Regions from separate parts of the Pelosinus baikalensis genome, predicted to be linked through region 2. Evidence: riboswitches for the same ligand, from Rfam matches in the RefSeq annotation. Region 2 holds a riboswitch; the other holds the start of a gene.
What was found. Region 2 has a riboswitch for S-adenosylmethionine ahead of LMF89_RS07355 (trans-sulfuration enzyme family protein). Riboswitches for the same ligand answer to the same signal wherever they lie in the genome.
Positions count from the first base shown of each region.

Region 1: linked by a shared signal. The riboswitch ahead of metK (methionine adenosyltransferase) and the one ahead of LMF89_RS07355 (trans-sulfuration enzyme family protein) in region 2 are both predicted to bind S-adenosylmethionine.

Region 1 covers NZ_JAJHJB010000006.1:111,701-119,100, forward strand. The annotation lists gene dapF (diaminopimelate epimerase) at 30-866, shown strand; gene LMF89_RS06645 (hypothetical protein) at 1,024-1,623, shown strand; gene LMF89_RS06650 (YicC/YloC family endoribonuclease) at 1,764-2,648, shown strand; gene remA (extracellular matrix/biofilm regulator RemA) at 2,690-2,956, shown strand; gene gmk (guanylate kinase) at 2,981-3,595, shown strand; gene rpoZ (DNA-directed RNA polymerase subunit omega) at 3,617-3,823, shown strand; gene coaBC (bifunctional phosphopantothenoylcysteine decarboxylase/phosphopantothenate--cysteine ligase CoaBC) at 3,833-5,029, shown strand; SAM riboswitch class I at 5,086-5,188, shown strand; gene metK (methionine adenosyltransferase) at 5,249-6,439, shown strand; gene priA (primosomal protein N') at 6,667-7,400, shown strand, end outside.
Region 2 covers NZ_JAJHJB010000007.1:77,294-84,693, reverse strand. The annotation lists gene LMF89_RS07335 (dipeptidase) at 1-592, opposite strand, end outside; gene cysK (cysteine synthase A) at 1,065-2,006, opposite strand; gene LMF89_RS07345 (YezD family protein) at 2,249-2,590, opposite strand; gene LMF89_RS07350 (trans-sulfuration enzyme family protein) at 2,595-3,737, opposite strand; gene LMF89_RS07355 (trans-sulfuration enzyme family protein) at 3,794-4,930, opposite strand; SAM riboswitch class I at 5,013-5,115, opposite strand; gene LMF89_RS07360 (diacylglycerol/lipid kinase family protein) at 5,297-6,178, opposite strand; gene LMF89_RS07365 (C40 family peptidase) at 6,506-7,165, shown strand; gene LMF89_RS07370 (pyridoxamine 5'-phosphate oxidase family protein) at 7,284-7,400, opposite strand, start outside.

The sequences.
Region 1 (7,400 bases), on a different contig from region 2:
TATTTAATTCATAATGAGGAGAATATAATATGAAGTTTAATTTTAGCAAATGGCATGGACTAGGTAATGATTTTGTGATTGTTAATGGACTTGAAGAAAAAATTAACAATTACAATGAAATGGCAATTCAGGTTTGTGATCGATATTTTGGAATCGGTGCTGATGGGCTAGTCGTTATTTTGCCTTCAGCAGTAGCGGATTTTCAAATGCGAATTTTTAATTCAGATGGCAGTGAGGCTGAAATGTGTGGCAATGTTACAAGATGCATTGCTCGATATGTTTTTGAGTATGGTTTAACGGATAAGAAAAAAATTACGCTAGAAACGAAAGCAGGTCTTATTAAGCCAGAATTAATCTTTATTGATGATGTGCTTAGTACTATACGGGTTGATATGGGAGAACCTCGTCTGAAACGTGGGGAATTACCTATGGTTGGTAATGAAGATGAGCAGGTTGTTGATGAAGTTTTAGAAATAGATGGCACTGAACATCGAATCACTGGTGTATCAATGGGCAATCCTCATTGTATCCTTTTCGTTGACGATATTACTGGTATTAACCTAAGCGATATTGGAGCTAAAATTGAAACGCATGCTGCCTTTCCAAAGAAAACCAATGTAGAATTTGTGCAAGTATTAAATAAACAAAACTTACGTATGCGTGTTTGGGAAAGAGGAGCTGGTGTTACGATGGCTTGTGGTACAGGTGCCTGCGCTACATTAGTTGCAGCCGTATTAAATGGAAAAACGGACCGTCAGGCTACTGTTGAATTAGATGGGGGACAGTTACTGATTGAATGGGGTCCAGATAATCATATCTATATGTCTGGTCCTGCAGTGGAAGTTTTTCGGGGAACATACTTATAATTCTAATTTGATTTAGCTTTTATAGAAAGTAAGAAATCCAACTTCTCTGCATATATGAAGTTGGATTTCTTTATCCACTTGTTGCTGTGATAAGGAGATTTTTATGCTTTATCATTTACAGTGTAAATAATATGCTTCATAAAGTGAGGTGCTTAAAATGAGATTTATTGTTTTGACAATTATTTTTTCAGTACTATTCGTTACCCAAACATTGGCGATTTCTTCTATTAATTTGGATGTGATTAAAGAGGCACAGGATTATGGAAAGTTAAGGAATAAAGATTCATTGCAAGAGTTTTTGTTGCCATGGATCTCTTATGAAGAAAAGGCTGAAAAATTAAATGGTACGACTGAACGTTCCTATTTGTACACTTCTTATTTGTTAATTGCTACAGATGCTAGAGAGAAAAGCTTGAATGGTCATGATATTGCCATACTAGACAGCGAAGAAGTATTAGAAAATTATTCAGGCTTATTGAGTTTTAGCACAGTTTTATTTGGAGAAAAAGAGGATTTTGCAAAAGATGCTAGTGTTATCGTTAAACAAGATAATAATGTAATTAAGGCATACCAAATGATAATACCGGCAGAGGGAGAAAAAGTGCATCTGGATAAAGGACAAACCATATTTAATGCTCAATGTTATTTTTATTTTTTTGAAAAAGACATTGTGCCTGACCTTCCTATAATATTATCGGTTAGAACGACTGATCAGAAAGATCATAATTTTTACTTTGATTTGGAGAAAATAAAATAGTCATATTTAAAACCTTTACGTGATAGATATTCAATGAAAAAGGGATTTAAGAGAAGCATGGAGAAGTATTTATATAAAGAATTGGATAATTGTGATTTTATCGTTAATAATAAAATCCGTAAAGAGAGGAGCTATTTTACGTGATTAAAAGTATGACTGGTTTTGGTCGTGGAGAATTTCAGGATAATGAGCATCGACTCATTGTAGAAATTAAAGCAGTAAATCATCGTTACAATGAAATTGTTATCCGGATGCCGAAAAATCTGGGGCCACTTGAAGATAAAATCCGGCGCAGTGTGTCAAGCCTGCTAGTAAGAGGCCGGATTGATGTTTTTATAACGATGGATGAATATGGGCAAAAGAAAAAGGCTGTGCGAATTGACAAAGAGTTAGCAATAGCCTATAATAAAGCTTTAAAAGATTTAGGGGATTTATTTTCTATATCAGTAAATGATAATATTCAGCAGATTGCTAAATTCCCAGATGTGATTAAGGTTGAAGAAGTAACGGAAGATGTTTTAATCTTGTGGCCGAAGCTAAACCAGGCAGTTAAGATGGCACTTACTAATCTCATGAGTATGCGTTTAGCGGAAGGGCGAAACATTCAGCAGGACTTAGTCTTGCGCATTACGGATATTGAATCCTATATCACTGCAGTAGAAAAACGTGCGCCGCAGGTTTTGGTTGAATATAAAGAGAAAATACTAGGTCGCATGCGAGAATTGCTGGCTACGATCGGTGAAGAACCTGATGCTGGTCGGTTACTACAAGAAACGGCTTTATTTGCGGATCGCACCAGTATTACAGAAGAGTTAGTACGTTTAAAAAGTCATTTAACTCAATTTCGGGCTGCATTGAACGCCGATGATGCAGTTGGCAGGAAATTAGATTTTATTGTGCAGGAAATTAACCGTGAAACCAATACAATTGCCTCTAAAGCCAATGATTTTAATGTTGCTAATATCGTAGTCGAAATTAAAAGTGAAATTGAGAAGGTCAGAGAGCAAATTCAAAACATAGAGTAATATAAAGATAAACTGGGATACAAACGTAAGGGGGATTTTTTGTGGAAATTAAACTTATTAATATTGGGTTTGGTAACATTGTGTCTGCTAATCGAATTATTTCGATTGTGAGTCCTGAATCTGCGCCGATTAAAAGGATTATCCAAGAGGCTCGTGATCGGGGAATGTTGATTGATGCAACTTATGGACGCCGTACCCGAGCCGTGATCATAACCGATAGTGATCATGTTATTTTATCCGCTGTGCAACCAGAAACGGTAGCGCATCGTCTTGCCAGTAAAGAAACGAGTGAAGACACTGCAGAATAGCAGAAAATGAAAGGAGTAGCAGTTGTGGCAAAAGAAGGAATTTTACTTGTGTTATCTGGTCCATCGGGAGCAGGTAAGGGGACAATTTGTCAAGAATTGCTGCGTACTTATCCTGAGTTACATTATTCTATATCGGCTACTACACGCAAAGCCCGTGTTGGAGAGGAACATGGAGTTAACTATTGGTTTGTATCTCATGACGAGTTTCAGAATATGATTCAAGATGATGAACTCTTAGAGTGGGCTGAGGTTTATGGGAACTTTTATGGAACACCCTGTCGTCAAGTAAAAAAATTACTAAATGATGGCAAGGATGTTGTCTTAGAAATTGATGCACAGGGAGCTACGCAGATTAAAAGGAAATTTCCGCAAGGTGTATTTGTCTATATAGCACCGCCATCTTTAGATGAATTGGCTAATCGCATACATAAACGAGGGACAGATAGCTTAGATGTAATCAAAAATAGGTTAAGTTGTGCTAATAATGAATTGTCATATGTACATAATTATAATTATGTAGTAGTCAATGATAAGGTACAAGTGGCAACGAATAAAGTGGCTGCAATTATTACAGCCGAAAAGTGTCAAGTAGTACGAAATTGTAATATAGTAAAAGAAATTTTAACGAATATTAAATAAATAAAAATTAGGGGGACTACTATGATATATCCATCATTAGATGTATTAGTTACTAAAGTTGATAGTAAATACACTTTAGTAGTACTTGCGGCAAAACGGGCTCGTGAGATTATGGATGGGGCGACTTCTTTAGTTGAGAGTAAATCCAATAAACAGGTGACGATTGCTTTAGAAGAAGTTGCGCAAGATAAAATTTCCTATGAACGGACCAAAAGTGGTATAAAATAGGAGGTTTCCATGTTGAAAGGAAAAAATATTGTAGTTGGTGTTGCTGGCGGCATCGCTGCTTATAAAATAGTAGACCTTGTAAGTCAATTAAAAAAGCAAGGTGCAAATATATATGTTATCATGACTCAGTCAGCGGCTAACTTTGTTACGCCGTTGACTTTTCGTGAAATAAGTGGACAGCCAGTTGTTGTTGATATGTGGGCTGAAACTACCAATTGGAATGTTGAGCACATTGCCTTAGCAAGTAGAGCAGATTTATTCATATTAGCGCCTGCCACAGGCAATATGATTGGTAAAATAGCAAATGGTATTGCCGATGATATGTTAACAACTACGGTAATGGCAACAACGGCCCCGGTTTTATTTGTTCCAGCTATGAATACCAATATGTATTTAAATCCGATCGTTCAAAAAAATATCAGTAGTTTAACAGAGTTAGGATATCATTTTATGATACCAGAGAGCGGGATGTTAGCATGTGGTGTAGAGGGAATAGGACGCTTACCTGATTCTAAAGTGATTTTAGAAAAAGTCCATCAGTTGATAGTTGCCCAAAATGATTTTGCAGGTAAAAAAGTCTTGATTACGGCTGGTGGTACGAAAGAAGCGATTGATCCTGTAAGATATATTGGCAATCGCTCTAGCGGGAAGATGGGATATGCTTTAGCAAGTGCTGCTGCTGCAAGAGGAGCAACTGTTACGTTAATATCAGGACCTACCAATTTAAAAGTTGCCTGCGGAATTAAAGTCGAATATGTAGAAGCCGCATCAGATATGAGGACTGCTGTATTGGCGCATTATAATGAGAGTGACATTGTAATCAAAGCTGCTGCTGTAGCCGATTATCGTCCACAAAGTACTGCAGAACACAAAATTAAGAAGACTGGCGATACATTACAGCTTGTGTTAGAAAGAAACCCTGATATATTATTAGAACTTGGTCAGTTGAAAAAACAGCAGATGCTAATTGGCTTTGCTGCGGAAACTCAGCAGCTGGTTCTCCATGCTCAAGAGAAACTAGCAAAAAAAAATCTGGATATGATTATTGCTAATGATGTATCTGTTCCAGGCGTTGGGTTTAATGCAGATCACAATATAGCGAAGGTGTTATACCGTGATGGGCGGATTGAAGAGTTATCCAAAATGTCCAAAGAACACATGGCAAACATTATTTTGGATAAAATTCTCGCAGAATGTCGAAAATAGGTTGATTTTTTTATTATTTTACATTAGTATTTAATTTGATACAATTTTATATGATATGCTCATCAAGAGTTGGTGGAGGGATTGGCCCAATGAAACCGCGGCAACCATTTGGAATCCAAAACGGTGCCAATTCCTGCGGAATAATCCGCAAGATGGGAGAGTGTAACACCCTCCCTATGGGTGTTTTTTATTGTTTATTAATAAATGGGGGTATGATTTGTGAAAAAAAAGAGAGTTTTATTTACATCAGAATCAGTTACTGAAGGCCATCCAGATAAAATAGCAGATCAAATTTCAGATAGTGTATTAGATGCAATCATGGCAAAAGATCCAATGGGACGTGTAGCTTGTGAAACTCTTATTACGACAGGGCAAGTACATGTAGTTGGTGAAATCACTACAAGTTGTTATGTGGATATCCCAAAAATTGTACGTGACACGGTGAAAGAAATTGGTTATACACGTGCAAAATATGGTTTTGATGGAGATACATGCGGTGTGCTGGTTTCCATTGGAGAACAATCAGCTGATATTGCTTTAGGCGTTGATAAGTCTTTAGAGGCCAAACGAGGTCAAATGGACGAAATTGAATCCATTGGGGCTGGTGACCAAGGAATGATGTTTGGTTATGCTACCAATGAAACTCCTGAATACATGCCATTAACAATCGCTCTAGCTCATAAATTGGCTCGTCGTTTAGCAGAGGTGCGCAAAAATGAGGAAGTAAGTTATCTGCGTCCTGATGGTAAAACTCAAGTTACAGTAGAATACGAAGACGGTAAACCCCTTCGCGTTGATACCATTGTTATATCGACTCAGCATGGCCCTGAAGTTGAACTGGCAACCATTGAAAAAGATCTGATTGAGAAAGTAATTGCTCCTATTGTTCCAGCAGAATTATTAGATGAGAAAACCAAATACTATATCAATCCGACAGGTCGTTTTGTAATCGGTGGACCACAAGGTGATGCTGGTTTGACTGGTCGAAAAATAATTGTTGATACCTATGGCGGAATGGCTCGTCATGGTGGTGGTGCTTTCTCTGGTAAAGATTGTACCAAAGTTGACCGCTCTGCAGCTTATGCTGCACGTTACGTAGCTAAGAATGTTGTTGCAGCAGGATTGGCAGATAAATGTGAAATTCAGCTAGCCTATGCTATTGGTATGGCTCATCCAGTATCGATTATGGTAGAAACTTTTGGGACTGCTAAGGTGGATGAAGATGTAATTGCTGAGCTTATTAAAAAGCATTTCGATTTGCGTCCGGCTGGTATTATTAAAGCGTTAGATTTACGTCGCCCTATCTACCGCCAAACAGCGGCTTATGGGCATTTTGGTCGTACGGATGTGGATTTACCATGGGAAAGGACCGATAAAGCAGAAACGCTTCGTAAAGAGGCTAATCTATAATTGGGACGTTAGCTGTTTTAGCAGGATTTTTCTGAATTTCATGGGAATTGTATATGCTATAGCCAAAAAAGAGGGAACAATGAGCTTCCCTCTTTTTAATTTTATGATAATTATGAAGGTAAAAATCAGTTATATGCTACAAAATCGTGTTAAGATATAAATAGGCAAGCTGAATCCTCTAAAAGGAATACCTTTAAAAGACTATTTAATAGCGAATGGTGGTAAATATGCAACGTATTGCTCAAGTTTTAATAAACATTACAACTAAAAATATTAATAAAGCTTTTTCTTATAGCATTCCTGAACATTTGGATTATGTTGATGCAGGATGGCGTGTTTTAGTACCTTTTGGTAATCGTAAATTAGAAGGTTTTATTATTGATATTATAATAGAGGAAGACTCGAATAGTATTGAGTTAAAGTCAATTATCGATATATTAGATAATGACAAATGGTTTGATGAGCATATGATGCATACAGCTAGATGGATTAGTGAATATTATCTTTGTAATTTAGTAGATGCCATGCGTTTATTTATTCCAGGAAAATCGGGTGTGAAAAGTGTTGTTGCTTATTCTATCGAGATGGAAGTGGACACAGAAACAACACTAGTTGCCTTATCTGCTAAATATCCAGAATATAGCCAAGTACTGTCATATATAGAGATGCACAGCCCTATTCTTTCCGTTAAGCTGGAAAAGAAATTTGGCCCAAGCGTTTTAAAAGCGATAAGATACTTAGTGAGGAATAAGATCATAGTCGCTGAATCAATTGCCAAAAAAATGGGTACACACCGTTATAAAACGGTAATGAGTTTACTAATGGATGCCGAAGCAACTCGAGAGCAAATTAACAAGTTGGCAAAAAAGCCAGCACAATGCCGTTTGCTGCAATACTTGATAGATCACGGGCAATTGGCATCTGATGAATTGAAAAAGAGTAATACCAGCCATGACACTGT
Region 2 (7,400 bases):
CACGGGCATTAGAATGGGAAGCAACAAAAGGCTTGTTTGACAAGGCAGCAACATCATAAAATCCTTGATCAGAAAGATGAGAAACATCAATAATCATACCTAAATGATTCATTTGGGCAACTACTTCTTTACCAAAATCCGTTAAGCCCTGCACCCCATACCGTTCTTCAACATTGGGATAACCAATCTCATTAGGGTAATTCCAAGTCAATGTCAGTAGCCGCACACCCAACCGATAAAAATTCCGCAGATTCTCCAAGCGCCCTTGTAAAGCTCCCCCTTCTTCAATCGTAAGAAAGGCAGATATTTTTCCAGCTTGCTGATTAAAAAGCAGATCCTGATAATTCTGTGCTAGGGCAATATATGGCTGCTGAATCTTCATCTCTCGATGAAAAACATCAACCATACTTAAACAATACTGTAATGGATTTTCTTGCTTTGCTAAATCAATATACAATGCAAAAAATTGTGCCAAAGCATTACCAGCTTGTAATTTTTCTATATCTACACTTAGATTATTATGATATAAATTCAAATGCGGTTGATCCATTAAGTGCAGTATTGTATCACAATGTAAATCAATAATTTTCATATTACATTCACCGTCCTACATATACTGAATGATGGTCAAAGCACAAACTTAAACAAAGCTCTGCTGTACACAAGGCAGAGCTACTTTTAATTCAATTCATTATACCATTCCAAATGGTACCTGACAATGACGAGGAATTATATTTATGCGTATTCGCTGAAAATTCTCTCATTTCAAGTTTCCTTCCCTTGGAATTCTAATTTCCGCGCAACACAAAATGCCACAATTCATAACAAAGTATCCCAACAAGCGTATAAGGAAATTGGGATACTTGAAATAAACTATGGCATTCGTTCTCTTTTATCCGATGACCAAGTCGCTCTAAGACTCCCATCTTCTCCAAGCGGGACTTAAGAGCGACTAGGTCCCTGTATAAGTGCGACTAAAGATTCAGGTGGAGTTAAAACTCCATCTGAATCAAGTCTTCTTTATAAATAAGCTGCGAGCTAAATGTCTATATCAAAGCTATATCTTAAGACTCTTGTTGAAAAAGCTCTGGATTAGACAAGTATCGTTCTCCTGAGTCAGGCAATAAGACAACAATGTTTTTTCCTTTGTTCTCAGGACGTGCTGCGATCTGAACAGCTGCATAAACTGCTGCACCGCTTGAAATCCCTACTAATAAGCCTTCTGTTTTACCAAGTTCCCTGGAAGTTGCAAAAGCATCTTCATTACGAACACCAAAAATTTCATCTATAACGTCAAGGTTAATTACAGCAGGAACAAACCCAGCACCAATGCCTTGAATTTTATGAGGACCTGGTTTGCCTCCTGATAAAACAGGTGAATCAAAAGGTTCAACAGCAACAATCTTAACACTTGGTTTCTTTTTCTTTAGTACTTCAGCCACACCTGTGATCGTACCGCCAGTACCTACACCAGAAATAAAGATATCGACTTCTCCATCCGTGTCTCTCCAGATTTCTTCAGCAGTAGTCTGCCTATGTATTTCCGGATTGGATGGGTTCTTAAATTGTTGTAGGATAATGGAGTTGCTATTTTCTGCAGCCAGTTGCTCTGCCTTACCGATAGCTCCTTTCATCCCTTCTGCCCCAGGAGTTAATACCAGTTCAGCGCCTAAAGCTTTTAAAAGATTCCGTCTTTCGATACTCATTGTATCTGGCATACACAATACTAATTTATAGCCTCGTGCTGCAGCTACAAAGGCTAAAGCAATACCAGTGTTACCGCTGGTAGGTTCAATTATTATTGTATCTTTATTAATTAATCCTTGCTTTTCTGCATCCGCAATCATAGCGTAACCAATACGATCTTTTACACTGCTGAGCGGATTGAAATACTCTAATTTAGCAATTACTTTTGCAGCCAAGCCCTTTTCACCATTATATTTAGTAAGTTCCAGCAGCGGCGTATTGCCAATAAGATCAGTCAACTGTTTTGCAATCTTAGCCATGTTACACGACCCCCATTTTTTATTTTTATATTTATTTTTTTGACAGAAAAGAAAAAGGCTAAGGAAGTCCTACAAAAGAACATTTCCTTAGCCTTCAGTTTTCTAATCGGCTAACTAATAATATTATAAGCATATTTAATCATAAATACTCCACTTTGTCAATTTAATATTATATTTTAAAAAGTAAAATTGCGTTGAAATACGAGTCTTGACCTGTGAAATTTCACCTATGTCACCTGCTTTTATATACCATCACCATAAACACCTTCTACCTCTGGGAAACGCCGTTTTTCTGTTTTTTCAATCTGCACTGCCTTACCATCCTTGATTTTTACAACTAGTTGACCATATTGTAAATGCGATAATTCCCCTAAAATTTTTTTACGAAGAAGGTTAATTTCTTCTGTATTCTTTTTCCCTTGCTGAAAGTTCTTCTGACTAGAAATAATAATTTTTTCTGTACGTTCAATTTGAATAATATGTCCGTCTTGAACAATTAGAACAATCTCACCAAAACTAATATTTTGTATACTCTGATCAATTACTGCTAATGCTTTTGCAGGAAATGAGATTTTTTCTTGCATACTCTTACTCCTCCATTGCCGATGTTAAATCTGCCAAAAGATCATTTGCATCTTCTAAGCCTACAGATAATCGCAATAAACCATCACTGATACCTAGTGCCTGGCGAACATGAGGTTCTATGGCTGCATGAGACATGGATACAGGATAAGACAAAATAGATTCCACACTGCCAAGACTCACAGCAACTGCTGACAGCTTCACATTCCGCATAATTCGCTTTGCTAGCGCAGCGGATTCCACTTCAAATGATAATACAGCACCAAATCCTGCAGCTTGCCCTTTTAATAATTCATATCCGGGATCTTCTGGTAAGCCCGGGTAGTGAACGGCTTTCACATTTGGATGTTCAGCTAGTGCTTTAGCAATTTTTAATGCCGCCTGTTGTGAATGATCCATTCTCACTTTTAATGTTTTGATTCCCCTCATTGTTAACCAACAATCTTGAGGTCCCAAAACGGCACCTAATGCATTTTGCAAAAAATACAATTCATCGGCAAGTTTTTTACTATTGGTCGCAATCAATCCAGCTACTACATCACTATGCCCAGCTAAAAACTTAGTGGCACTATGCACTACAATATCGGCGCCAAAGGTTAAAGGTCTTTGTAAATAAGGTGTCATAAAAGTATTATCTACAATGGTAATAATACCTTTGCTCTTCGCCCAAGCACAAATTTGCGGCAAATCACTTACTTTTAGCAAAGGATTTGATGGACTTTCCAATACGATCGCCTTTGTATTGCTTTTTACAGCTTTTTCAATTTCTTTTAAATCGGTAGTATCAACAAACGTATGGTCAATTCCCCATTTACCACACACCTTGCTTAACAAGCGATAGGTACCGCCATACACATCCTTCGGTGCCAAGATATGATCTCCCTGCTGAAATAATAATAGTGCAGTTGAAACAGCAGCAATACCAGAGGCAAATGCAAAACCGGCAATTCCCTCTTCTAATTCAGCGATAGTTGTTTCCAGCGCCTTACGTGTGGGATTACCCGACCGAGAATATTCATATTCTTGTGGCTGATCAATATTCTGATGAAAAGTGGAAACCTGATAGATCGGTGTACTCACCGCTCCCGTATGGGCATCTATTTCCACTCCGACATGCAATAATTTTGTAGCAAAATCTTTCTCTTTCACCTTATTCACCTCTTAAAGATTCTATGACTAGTACTTTTTTTCTATAACGATGGGTTTTAATCTGCTAATGCTTGTTCTAAGTCATTAATGATATCATTGGCATCTTCAATTCCGATTGATAAGCGTAATAAACAATCGGATATTCCCAAACGTTCACGAACCTCAATCGGCACGTCAGCATGAGTTTGAACCGCCGGTAAAGTGATCAGAGATTCTACTCCACCAAGGCTTTCTGCAAAGCGAATCATTTGTACTTTACGCAGTACTTGCTTAACCCTTTCCGGATGATCTACTACAAAAGACAGCATACCGCCATAACCAGATGATTGACTATCATGTATATCTTTGCCTTGATGATCAGCTAATCCTGGGTAGTACACCTTAACAACTTTGGGATGACGAGTCAGCCACTGCGCAATAGTTTGCGAGTTTTCATTATGCTTTTCCATCCGCAATGCCAATGTTTTCATACTGCGAATCAATAGCCAACTATCATTAGGTCCCAAAATTCCTCCTGTTGAATTTTGGATGTAACGTATCGAGGCACCTAAATCGGCATCCCGAGCAACAACTAATCCGCAGACCAAGTCGTTATGACCCGCTAAATACTTACTGCCACTGTGAATTACCACATCAGCTCCCAAATCTAAGGGACGTTGAAAATATGGTGTTAAGAACGTATTATCAACGATAACTTGAATATTGTTTCCTTTGACTAATTTTACAATAGCACGAATATCGACAATCTTCATTAACGGATTGGTAGGTGTTTCTACCAATATTGCTTTAGTAGCAGGTGTAATACTCTGTGCAACTTCTTCTATGTTACTGCCATCTACAAAACTTACTGTTAAGCCAAAATTACTAAATATTTTATCAATGACCCGATATGTACCACCATAGCAGTCTTCTACAACCACCAAGTGATCTCCGGTCTTATACAACATTAATATAGCCGTAATCGCAGCCATCCCCGAAGCAAATGCCAAACCGACTGCACCATTTTCCAGTGTAGCAATCCCTTCTTCTAATACTTTTCTTGTTGGGTTCTGGCTACGAGTATAATCAAACCCCGTGCTCTCACCAAGAGCGGGATGACGAAACGTTGCTGATTGATATACAGGAGTGCTTATTGCTCCCGTTTTTTCATCTGTACAGACCCCAATATGCACAATTTTTGAATTTTGTTTCATAAATACCTCCTGAATCTTTATTTTTTTTAAATTAAATAAACCCCTTTCCGAGGAAAGAGGTTTATTTAAAGCAACCATCTTCCTCTTATCTGTCAGGATTCTCATCCTGCTGGAATTAGCACCACTGCATTACTGCCGGTTGCTGGGTGTCATCGGGCCAGTCCCTCGACCACTCTCGATAAGAGCTTATTCATTTTTAAGATTATACCATATGGTATTCTATGTGGTCAATATTCCATTTACACTTTTAATGCCTTTTAGCGATTTTAGTTTTAATTTTGTTAATCAACTCAGCGAATAAAACATATAAAACGAATTGAACCACAAAGACGCAAAGGACACAAAGGGGTCTATATACTTTCTTGACTAGGAACAGAAAACTTCAATCTTTCTGGGTAGTATCGTAACGCTAAGAGGCAGCTTGGGACCCAGTTCTCCATCTAAGTCGCTTTCTACTTCTTCAGCACATTCTATATAAATAGTTTCCGCCTGTAGACAAGTAACATATTTACTATTACAGTGAATACCTTTTAAAAAGCTAATAAACAAACTCATTAATTCAGGCAGATTACACTTTTTCACAATAAGTACGTCCAATTTTCCATCATCAATTTTAGCATGAGGTACCAAATTAGGAAATCCGCCAACAGTACCACTATTCATTATTAAAAATAAAAAAATATCTTCCTCAATGATTTGCTGTTCTGTAATAATTCGCATTTTTAATGCTTTAAAATTAGGTAATTCTCCAAGTCCCTTTAAATAATATGCAATTTTCCCCAACGTGTTTTTCAGCATACTATCTGCATTATGAGCTACTGATGTCATCAATCCAGCACTAGCAACATTGAAAAAGTATTCATCATTGACTTTACCTACATCAATTCTCTTACGCTGTCCCTTTGTAATTGTCTCTACACAAGTATCAATATTTTTATCTAACTGCAAATACGCTGCAAAATCGTTAGATGTACCACTTGGAATAATACCTAGGGGCAGGTCTATTTCCTGTCTGAGCATATTATTTATTACACTATGGATGGTACCATCCCCACCGGATACGATAATACCATCTACAGCAATTTCTTTTACCAGCATGATAAAAGCATCACTCTCTTGCTCATTGCTAACCCTGAGGGGAATTATGATACAATCTTCTTTTTGAAAAGCCTCAATTACATTGTCCAATTTAAATTTAAAACTAGCATCACCTGATATTGGATTATATACAAGGATAAATTTTCGCAATATGATTCCTCCTCCTTGCCCCAATCACTACTATGTATAATAGGATTCATACCTTATTATTGTAATTCATTCTTCAGTAGAAAGTCTACAACAATTATCCGATAACTAAATTATTTGAACGACCTAGCCCAGCAATCATAATCATCTGTAAAATCCTCCAAATCCCTCTCATCCTAATCCAATTGTAGATATTTCCTGTTTACATAATACATATTCTCTAGTATCATTATTCTAGTCAGTAACGTTGCCAGTTGATTAATAATTTAGAGATTATTAACTCCTGAAGCCGTTTCTAACAAATCGTACATTGGACTAGGAGGTCATTATATGAAGAAATATTGTATGCCTATCATACTTCTTATCCTTTTCACCTTTTCTTTTACACTGATCATGCCTACAACGCTTGCTATGGCGGCTTCGCCTTTGAATACAGTCACGCAAACATCCTCTTCAAATTCAAAGAACAGCAGTTCTTCCTTTAATCTTCTTAATGTTCTAATTGGCATGTTATTAGGAAATTTATTAGGAAAGAACAATACATCTGAAAATCCTAACGTTAACATTAAGCCAGTGCCATTTCAAGGAACGGATAGCAATTCAACAACTAGTTCCTCAAAAGGAGATGCAATTATTGCTACCGCGAAAACCTATATGGGAGTTCCTTATGTTTTTGGCGGAGAATCTCCCACTTCAGGACTTGACTGTTCTAGCTTTACACAACTTGTTATGAAGAAAAATGGAATTACCCTTCCTCGGACAGCAGCCGAACAATACAATCAAGGTACTGCTGTAGATAAAGAGGATTTACAAATTGGTGACTTAGTATTTTTCACCACCTATAAACCTGGAGCATCTCATGTAGGGTTTTATATGGGTGATCAACAATTTATTCACGCAAGTTCGGCAGCGAAACAAGTAACGATCAGCTCTTTAGATGAGGCTTATTACACTGAACATTATATCGGATCACGCCGCTATATTAAGTAAGACAAACCCTCAAAGTAAATTCCGTACCACATAAACATGGTGCGGAATTTACTTTTTCATTTAACAGCGATTTGGCTAGGAACTCTGTTGCCTTTTGCCATAGGTGTCTTCCAAGACATTACACTTTATAACCTCTTTTTTTGCCGGTATAATGGTCCATTGTTATTTTGTACACAACTGTTTGATCTTTTGCTTTTTCAATATAAACATCACCTTCGGGCACAAAGTTAATACT